Regions from separate parts of the Streptosporangium sp. NPDC051022 genome, predicted to be linked through region 1. Evidence: riboswitches for the same ligand, from Rfam matches in the RefSeq annotation. Region 1 holds a riboswitch; each other region holds the start of a gene.
The links. A riboswitch is a leader RNA that binds a small molecule or an ion and turns the genes downstream of it on or off. The one in region 1 is predicted to bind cobalamin.
Positions count from the first base shown of each region.

Region 2: linked by a shared signal. The riboswitch ahead of AB0N02_RS22245 (CoA-acylating methylmalonate-semialdehyde dehydrogenase) and the one ahead of AB0N02_RS39665 (ribonucleoside-diphosphate reductase subunit alpha) in region 1 are both predicted to bind cobalamin.
Region 3: linked by a shared signal. The riboswitch ahead of AB0N02_RS22200 (ABC transporter substrate-binding protein) and the one ahead of AB0N02_RS39665 (ribonucleoside-diphosphate reductase subunit alpha) in region 1 are both predicted to bind cobalamin.

Region 1 is NZ_JBFBCF010000037.1:59,541-62,805, forward strand. Features, by position in the region: gene AB0N02_RS39665 (ribonucleoside-diphosphate reductase subunit alpha) at 1-1,118, opposite strand, end outside; cobalamin riboswitch at 1,316-1,514, opposite strand; gene AB0N02_RS39670 (tripartite tricarboxylate transporter substrate-binding protein) at 1,519-2,541, opposite strand; gene glmS (glutamine--fructose-6-phosphate transaminase (isomerizing)) at 2,640-3,265, opposite strand, start outside.
Region 2 is NZ_JBFBCF010000013.1:164,419-167,683, reverse strand. Features, by position in the region: gene metE (5-methyltetrahydropteroyltriglutamate--homocysteine S-methyltransferase) at 1-649, opposite strand, end outside; cobalamin riboswitch at 773-993, opposite strand; cobalamin riboswitch at 1,179-1,363, shown strand; gene AB0N02_RS22245 (CoA-acylating methylmalonate-semialdehyde dehydrogenase) at 1,563-3,062, shown strand; gene AB0N02_RS22240 (acyl-CoA dehydrogenase family protein) at 3,069-3,265, shown strand, end outside.
Region 3 is NZ_JBFBCF010000013.1:154,062-157,326, forward strand. Features, by position in the region: gene AB0N02_RS22190 (sulfotransferase family protein) at 1-378, shown strand, start outside; gene AB0N02_RS22195 (DUF6875 domain-containing protein) at 375-977, shown strand; cobalamin riboswitch at 1,112-1,293, shown strand; gene AB0N02_RS22200 (ABC transporter substrate-binding protein) at 1,465-2,682, shown strand; gene AB0N02_RS22205 (iron ABC transporter permease) at 2,679-3,265, shown strand, end outside.

The DNA.
Region 1 (3,265 bases):
TTGGAGGTGCGGTTGGCGGCGTCCTTGAAGGTCATCCAGCCGTTGCCGGTCTGGGCGAGGGTGCGCATCATCCGGCCGTACAGCGCGCGGGCCTGGACCCGCCTGACGAACCGGCCCTCGGCCTCGGCGGCCCGGTAGGCTTCGTCGAAGGCGTCGCCGTACAGGTCGGTCAGGTGCGGCACCTCCTTGGGGTCGAACAGCGACCACGTCTCGTCGGCCTCGACCCGGCGCATGAACTCGTCGGGGATCCAGTTGGCCAGGTTCAGGTTGTGCGTGCGGCGGGCCTCCTCCCCGGTGTTGTCGCGCAGTTCGAGGAACTCCTCGACGTCGGCGTGCCAGGGCTCCAGGTAGACGCAGGCCGCGCCCTTGCGGCGGCCGCCCTGGTTGACCGCGGCGACGCTGGCGTCCAGCGTGCGCAGCCAGGGCACGATGCCGTTGGAGTGGCCGTTGGTACCCCGGATCAGCGAGCCCCGCGAGCGGACGCGGGTCCAGGAGACGCCGATCCCCCCGGCGTACTTCGACAGCCGCGCGACCTGCCCGTAGCGCTCGTAGATGGCCTCCAGCTCGTCACGGGGCGAGTCGAGCAGGAAGCACGACGACAGCTGGGGCCTGCGCGAGCCGGAGTTGAACAGGGTCGGCGAGCTGGGCAGGTAGGCCAGGGCGGCCATGAGCGCGTACAGCTCGGCGGCCTCCTCGACCGTCTCCGACAGGCCGCAGGCCACGCGCAGGAAGAAGTGCTGCGGGCGCTCGAGGACCTTGCGGGTCCGCGGGTGGCGCAGCAGGTAGCGGTCGTAGACGGTGCGCAGCCCGAAGTACTCGAACCGGTCGTCGGCGTCCGGCGCGATCAGCGCGTCGAGCGCCTCGGCGTGGGCGGCCACGAACGCGGCCAGCCGGTCCTGGAGGAGTCCGGCGGCGTGGGTCGCGGCGATCGACTCGGAGAAGGTCCGGACCCCGTGCCCGGCCGCCTCGTCGGCGATCAGTTCGGCCAGCAACCGCGCGGCGACCTTGGAGTTCTCCGGATCGGTGATCACCCGGGCGGCGGCCTCCTCGATGGCCAGCCTGCGGTCGTCCCGCTCTCTCCCGCTCTCCTCCGCGACATCGATCAAGGTCTGTGTCACGTGTTACCCCTCGCGCGCTCGTGTTCCCCGTACGGCTCCCGCCGGAGGACGCGCGTCCACGGGCGGTCCCCGGGCACGCCGGACCGCCTCGTTCCGCGGACCCTCCCTCGAGGCCCTGGACAGTTCCCATGGCCGAGCCCACCTCGCCCGGCACGCCGCGGGCCGCTCTGCGCGTCCCCCGGTGCCCGGCTCGGCTTCCTCAGCCACGTGTCACCGGCAGGTCTTCGGACTCACAGGCACCTTGCACACTTCTACTGGCCGTCGCTTCCCAGGCATGGCTCACCCAGTGCTCATGACGGCGGTCGTTCCCGTTCACCGCTGCGGGGCAGTCCCGGACTCGCACCGGGTTCCCTCTTACCTCGCCCCCTCGGGCGAACCAGCAACAAGCAGGATCCTACATCTAGTGCCGCCCGACGCAACTACCCCAACAACTTGTGTCGAAGGAGCTGAGTAGCCCGAGTTCGCCGAGAACTCCCCGGGTTCGGCGGGTCTCGGTGACGATCCACTGGCGGAACTCGTCGCCGCTCAGATAGACCCGGTTCCAGCCGTTGGCCGCGCACAGTGCCTGCCAGCGGGGCGAGGCGTCGATCCGGTCGCACAGCGCGACGGCCTCGTCCCGGTCCCGCGGGCTCATGCCGCGCGGGCCGAACACGCCGCACCAGTCGGCGTACTCGAGCCGGATCTCCCGCTCCATCAAAGTCGGCGCGTCGATGCCGTCGATCCGCTCGCTGGAGGAGACGACCAGCGGCCGCACACGGCCCGCGGCGATCTCCGGCAGGAAGGCCCGGGCCGATCCCAGGAGCGCGGCCACCCGCCCCTCCTGCAGGGCCTCGACGCCCTCGGCCCCGCCGGGGTAGCCCGCGTAGTCCAGCAGCCTGACGTCCACGCCGAGGCATTTGCCGATCATGCCGTAGAGCACGTGGTCGGAGCCGCCGTCCAGCCTGCCGCCGACCACCAGCTCGGCCGGGTTGCGGCGGAGCACCGCGGCGAAGTCCTCGAAGGTGCGCAGCAGGGAGTTGGTGGAGACGACCAGGGCGGTCCAGTCGCCGACCAGCCTGGCCAGCGGGGTGGTCGCCGCCATCACGGAGGCGACGTTGGCGATCTCCGCGCCCGCCACCACCGGCATGCCCGCCAGGAGCAGCCTGCCGTCGCGCGCGAACGGGCCGCGGGCGGCGAAGGCGCTCAGCGCGGCCGCGCCGACCCCGCCCGGCTGGTTGCTGACCTCGACCGCGCCGGCCAGCCCGTCCCCGGTCAGGATCGCGGCCAGCGCGCGGGCGGCCTGGTCCCACCCCTGCCCGCGGGGGGCGGGCACGACGATGGTCAGCCTGCCCGCCGGAGCCGCGCCGGAGTCGCCCAGCCTGTCACAGCCGCAGGTGGCGGCCATGACCCCCAGCGCGAGCGCGAAGAACCGCCTACGGTGCATAAGCACCCCTTAGCCCGAGATCCCCCAAACCTCTAGATACTTCACGCTACAGGGCAATTACTTTCCGTAGTACATGTCGGGGGTATAGCCTCGCGAGATCACTCCACCGTGACGCTCTTGGCGAGGTTGCGAGGCTTGTCCACGTCCCGCTCCAGGGCGACGGCGGCGTGGTAGGCGAACAGCTGCAGCGGGATCGACAGCAGGATCGGGTCAAGCTCGGTCTCGTTCTTGGGCACCACGAGGCAGTCGTCGGCCAGCTTCGGGTCGGCCGTACGGTGCCCGACCATGAGCACCCGCCCGCCGCGCGCGCGGATCTCCCCCAGCGTGGTGAGGTTCTTGTCCAGCAGCTCGTCGTCCGGGACGATCGCCACGGTCGGCATCTCGGGACCGATCAGCGCCAGCGGCCCGTGCTTGAGCTCGCTGGCCGGGTAGGCCTCGGCGTGCACGTAGGAGATCTCCTTGAGCTTCTGCGCGCCCTCCCTGGCCACCGGGTATCCCCGGACCCGTCCGACGAACATCATGCTCGGCGAGCCGGCGTACTTGTGCGCGAGCTCCCTGATCTCCGGCTCCAGGGCGAGGATCTGCTTGATCTGGTCCGGCAGCGCGCGCAGGCCCTCGCAGATGCGGCGGCCGTCCGCCGGGGACAGGTCGCGTACCCGGCCCAGGTGGAGCGCCAGCAGCGCGAAAGCCACCGCGGTCGAGGTGAACGCCTTGGTGCTGGCCA
Region 2 (3,265 bases), on a different contig from region 1:
GGGCGCCGAGATCCCTGACCAGGGCCGGTTCGTCCAGCTGCACCCATTGGGCGCCGGCTCCGGCGAGCCGTTCCAGCAGTTCGGCATAAACCTCCACCAGGGCGTCCAGCAGGTCCAGCGGCACGAACCCCTCGGGCGAGCCCGGCGCGGCCTTGGCCAGCAGCAGGTAGGTCAGGGGGCCGACCAGCACCGGCCGGGTCTCGATCCCCAACGCCCTGGCCTCGAGGTATTCGGCCACGGGTTTGGCCTGCGCGCCGTCGGCGAGCCGGAAGCGGGCGTCCAGGGCCAGTTCGGGGACGATGTAGTGGTAGTTGGTGTCGAACCACTTGGTCATCTCCAGCGCCGGGATGTCCGCGGTGCCGCGCGCCATCGCGAAGTAGCGCTCCAGGCCCGGCAGCGCCCGGTAGCGGTCGGGGACCGCGTCGACCATGACGCTGGTGTCCAGCACCTGGTCGTAGAAGGAGAAGGTGTTCGACGGGATCGTCCCCAGCCCGGCGTCCCGCAGCTCGGTCCACACCGCCCGCCGCAGCGTCGCGGCCGTGGACTGCAGTTCCTCCTCGCCGACGCGCCCGGCCCAGTACTGCTCGGTGGCGAATTTGAGCTCTCGGTGCGCGCCGATGCGCGGGTACCCGAGGATCGTCGTTGTCATGGCAGCTTCCCTCGCTATTGCCAGCATGCGGCCGGGCAGGAGGAAGAGGCACACGACGGGCAGGGAAAACCCCGGCGGGCGCGTCCCAGGCCCTCCCACGAGGCCGCGGACCACCGCGCACCGGCCGGTGCACGGGCGGAGGGCAGGTCTTCGGACTCGCGGGCACCACACCTGAACCTCAGGCGTGACCTACTGGCCGTCGCTTCCCAGACCTTCGGTCCAGTGCGTATGACGGCGGTCGTTCCCACTCACCGCTGCGGGGCAGTCCCGGATTCGCACCGGGTTCCCTCTTACGACGTCCGCACCCGGCCGGGCGCGGACGAACCATCCACGGCGGGATTCTAACCAGCCAACGCGGTGGCCGGATACCTTCGCCGTACTCTGAGACGTCATCCGGTCCGAGGCACGTTCCGCGGGTCCTTCGACCGGATGGCCGAAGGCGCGGCGAAGGGCCGCCACCTGAGCCTCTCGGTGAGCGGCGGCGACGGCTTTCCACATATCCGGCCGGTCGCTCTGGACTTACTAGGACGTCCAACTATATTTTCGGGGTGAAGGCCCGCGGTGCAGGGAAGCCGGTGTGAATCCGGCGCGGTCCCGCCACTGTGACCGGGGAGTGCGTCATCGCTGTATGAGGCCACTGGCGAGAGCCGGGAAGGCCGGATGACGTGCGCTGATCCGGGAGTCAGGATACCGGCCGCGGGTTGATCCGTGTTGTCCACGAGGATGGAGCGAACACGCATGGCATCGGTACGCGCTCGCGAGCCCGGAAACGTCCCGGCGGTGGAGGATCCCCCGCGCTGACGGCCCTGCTGCGCCCTGACCCGTTCACCGTTTCCGGCCCGCCCATCGGTGCGCTGGACCGCGGGCGAGGCACGCCCATCTTCGGATCCCACCTGGCGAAAGCAGGTCGTTCATGGTCCGTGAGCTGACACATTTCATCGGCGGCAAACAGGTTCCCGGGGCATCGGGTGCCCACGGTGACGTCCACGATCCCGGCACCGGGCGGGTCCAGGCCCGTGTCCCGCTGGCGAACCGGGCCGAGACCGAGGCGGCGATCGCCGACGCCGAGGCCGCTCAGGAGGAGTGGGCACGGTGGAACCCGCAGCGCCGCGCCCGCGTGCTGCTGTGCTTCCTGCGACTGGTCGAAGCCGAGCGTGAGCCGCTGGCCCGGCTGCTGTCGTCCGAGCACGGCAAGACGGTCGCCGACGCCGACGGCGACCTGCAGCGCGGGCTGGAGGTGGTCGAGTTCGCCGCGGGCATCCCGCACCTGCTCAAGGGCGAGTTCACCGACAGCGCCGGGACGGGCATCGACGTGTACTCGATGCGCCAGCCACTGGGCGTGGTCGCCGGGATCACGCCGTTCAACTTCCCGGCGATGATCCCGCTGTGGCAGGCCGCCCCCGCCCTCGCCTGCGGCAACGCCTTCGTGCTCAAGCCGTCCGAGCGTGACCCGTCGGTACCGTTGCGGCTGGCCGAGCTGTTCGTCGAGGCGGGTCTGCCGCCCGGCGTGCTGAACGTGGTCAACGGAGGCAAGGAGGCGGTCGACACCCTGCTGGAGGATCCGCGGGTGGCCGCGCTGGGATTCGTCGGCTCCACGGCGATCGCGGAGTACGTGTACACGACGGCGACGGCCCGCGGAAAGCGCGCCCAGTGCTTCGGCGGCGCCAAGAACCACATGATCATCATGCCCGACGCCGACCTGGACCAGGCCGCCGACGCCCTGATCGGCGCGGGGTACGGCTCCGCGGGCGAACGGTGCATGGCCATCTCCGTCGCCGTTCCCGTCGGGCAGGAGACCGCCGACGCCCTGGTGGCCAAACTGGTGGAGCGGATCGGCGGGCTGCGGGTCGGCCCCTCCCACGACCCCGACGCCGATTTCGGCCCGCTGGTCGGCCCCGACGCGCTGGAACGGGTCCGCGGCTATCTCGATCTCGGTGTCGCCGAGGGCGCCCAGCTGGTGGTCGACGGCCGCCAGGTGAACGTGGCCGGACACGAGGGCGGCTTCTTCATCGGCGCCTCGCTCTTCGACCACGTCACCCCCGGCATGCGCGTCTACCGGGAGGAGATCTTCGGGCCCGTCCTGTCGGTGGTGCGCGCCGCCGACTACGAGCAGGCGCTGCGGCTGCCCAGCGAACACGAGTACGGCAACGGCGTGGCCATCTTCACCCGCGACGGCGACACCGCCCGCGACTTCACCCGCCGGGTCAACACCGGCATGGTCGGCGTCAACGTCCCCATCCCGGTCCCGGTGGCCTACCACAGCTTCGGCGGCTGGAAGCGGTCGATGTTCGGTGACCTCAACCAGTTCGGCACGGACTCGATCCGCTTCTACACCCGCACCAAGACCGTCACCTCGCGCTGGCCCTCCGGGGTCAGGGAAGGCGCGAGCTTCGTCATCCCCACGATGGGGTGAGGGACGATGCTCACACTCACCGACGACCAGGTCGCGATCGTGGAGACGGTCCGCGACTTCGCCCGCGAGCACCTGGCCCCCGATGCCGTCGACTGGGACCGCCGCAAGCACTTCCCGGTGGACGTGCTCGTCAAGGCGGCCGACCTCGGCCTCGGCGGCGTCTACGTCGCCGAGGAGATGGGCGGCTCGGGCCTGTCCAGGAC
Region 3 (3,265 bases), on a different contig from region 1:
CAGCCCGGCCTCGGCGGCGCTCTGACCTGGCTGGAGGACAGACTCTCGGTCTCCATCCGGCGCCGCAGGGAAATCTGCCGCCGGCTGATCTGGGACGGCGTCTTCGACGGCCGATTCCAGGATCCCCGGTACGCGATGGAGATCTTCCAGCGGCACAACGAGGAGGTCCGCGCGTGGGTCCCCGGGCACCGGCTCCTGGTCTTCGAGGTGTCGCAGGGCTGGCGGCCGCTTTGCGACTTCCTCGGCGCCGACGTCCCGGACGAACCGTTTCCGCATCTCAACGACGCGGCCGAATTCCGGCGTCTGGCGGCGCTGCGGCAGTGGCGGACGCTCACACTGCGCAAGACGGTCGCGGTCGGGGGAGCGGCCATCCGATGATCGGCCAGGCGGCCGCGGGATGGGAATGGATCAACGACTTCCTCACTCTCCCGCATCCAGAGATAGGGCGGAGCGGGCCGGTCTGCCCGTTCGTCATGCCCGCGATCAAGAACGGCACCCTGCACTTCAGCACCCGCCGGATCGGCCCTCCCGGCGACGCGGGCCACCTGACCGCGCTCATCGAGAACCTGGTCGACGAGTTCTCCGTCATGGCCTGGGCCCAGCCCAACAGGACACTGCACGCGATGGTCGCGGTCATCGCCGGCCTGCCGCCGGAGCGGGTGAGCGCGCTGGACGAAGCGCACGCCATGGTCAAGCGCCGGATGGTGCGGCGTGGACTGATGCTCGGTCAGTTCCATCCGGACTGTGCCGAGACGGCGGCCAGGAACCCCTCCTTCGCCGTGGCGCGTTCCCCTGTCCCCATGCTGGCCCTGCGCAACATGGCCTTCCACGACCTGCTCTTCCTGCATCAGGACCGGGAGTGGTTCGCGGCCTACGCCGACAGGTACGGCCGGCGCTACGAGACCGGCCAGGCTCGCGACGCGTTCCTGACCACCCTCTACGAACAGGCCTGTCAGCGCTGGCGGACACCCCTGTGACCCCGGAAGCCGGAAGACGCCCCGGGCCGGGAGCCGCCGGACCGGATCCGCCTGCCGGACAGGACGTGTCGTGCGGCAGAACCCGGTGACGTCGTTCACAGATCCGGGTTTCGCCCGCCTATGAAACATTCCGGGGCTTGTGAGATGATGCGGCCGCAGGCGACGGCGGAACGAGGAAACCGGTGTGAATCCGGTGCGGTCCCGCCACTGTGATCGGCGAGCGAATCCCGAACAGGCCACTGCCCGTGCGCGGGTGGGAAGGCCGGGACGAGCTTCGACCCGAGAGCCAGGAGACTCACGCGGTCGCCTCCTCACAGGAATTGGGGCGGATCTCCCCAAGAGAGGAACGGTGGTCGCCATGCCGCTCATCCGGCGTGACGTCTTTTCCGCTGCCCGCGGTACGGGCCTCTTGTGGTGATCCGGCTCCTCACCCGCCGCGGGCGCTGTCGAGGAACAGCGGTCGCGGCCCGTCCCCGGGAGACCACAGATGGGCCTCATCCGCCCGATCGGCGGCGCGCTGTTCGCCGTCCTGCTCACCGTCACCGTCACCGCCTGCGGCACCGGCGATCCGAGTACCCCCCAGGCGTCCTCACCGTCCTCGGCGGCCGCCGACGGCCGCTGCGTCACCTCCTATGACGCGGGCACGGACTACTTCCCGGTCAAGCAGACCCTGAAGCACGCGACGAACGTCACCCTCACCTACGCCGGGAACTACCAGGTGATCACGGTCAAGCAGCCCGCGCCGGGCGCCAAGCCGGAGACGTATGTCCTGGTGCGCTGTGGTACACCTGCCCCGCAGCTGACGGGGGCGCTGGCCGGGGCGGTGACGGTGCAGACCCCGATCCGGACCCTGTACTCCGCCTCGACCACCCACCTGCCCCTCATCACCTCGCTCGGCGTGCTGGACCGGCTCAAAGCGGTCTCCTCGGCCGGATACATCACCTCACCGGAGGTGCTGGCACAGGTGAAGGCCGGGGCGATCACCGAGTACGCCGCCGGAGGGGAGGTGGACACAGAGAAGGTCATCGCGGCCAGGCCGGACGCGCTGATGACCGGCGGCACCGAGGACAAGTCCTACGGCCCGCTGCGCCAGGCCGGGGTCGCGGTGGTCGCCAACGCCGAGTGGCTGGAGTCCACCGCGCTGGGCAGGGCCGAGTGGATCAAGGTGATGGCCGCGCTGACCGGCACCGAGGCCAAGGCCGCCGAGGTTTTCGGCAAGGTCGAGGCCGACTACGCGGCTCTGGCGGCCAAGGTCAAGGCGGCCACCCCGGTCACGGCGCTGCCGGGGCAGATGTACCAGGGGCAGTGGTCGATGCCGAACGGCGGCAGCTACGTCGCAGGACTGATCAAGAACGCGGGCGGCACCTATCCGTGGGAGCAGACGTCCGGCCCCGGCAGCACGACGCTGGACCTGGAGGCCGTCCTGTCCAAGGCCAAGGACGCCAAGGTCTGGCTGGCCACCGTCAACGACTGGAAGTCCCTGGCCGACGTGGAGAAGTCCGACGCCCGCTACGCCAAGTTCGGCGCCTTCGAGACCGGGAACGTCTGGTCGGCCAACAAGGCGCTGGGACCCGGCGGCGGCAACGACTTCTATGAGCGCGGCGTCGCACGTCCCGACCTGGTCCTGGCCGACCTGGTCGCGATCCTGCACCCCGACCTGGAACCGGGTCACGAGTTCACCTTCTACCAGAAGATGATCAAGTGACGGCTCCGGCCGTCACCGGAAGCGTCCTGGCTCGTCCGGCGGCGGTGGTGAACCGCCGCCGGACGGCCGTACTGTCGGGTGTGGCGATCGCCGTGCCGCTCGCGTTCGCGCTGGCGGTCATGCTCGGCTCGACCTCCATCCCGGTGGAGCAGGCGCTGCGCGCGCTGGTGCGCGACGGCGCGGCCGATCCGGGAGTCCAGGAGATCGTCTGGACGGTACGGCTGCCGCGCGCGATCACCGCCGCCCTGGCCGGGGCGGCGCTGTCGGCCTCGGGGGTGCAGCTTCAGACGCTGTTCCGCAACCCGCTGGCCGAGCCGTACATCCTGGGGGTGAGCTCGGGCGCGAGCCTGGGCGTGGCTCTGATCATCATCGGCTGGGGCGGGGCGGCGGGCGCGTTCACCGCCGGTGTGGCCGGGCTCGGCCGCGCCGGGGTCGTCGTGGCCGCCTCGGCGGGCGCGGCGGCGGTGCTGGCTCTGGTGCTCGTGCTGTCGCGGCGGGTCAGGTCGGTGGTGACCCTGCTGATCATCGGGGTGATGGTGGGCTCGGCCGCAGTCTCGGTGATCACGCTGCTGCTGGTCTACAC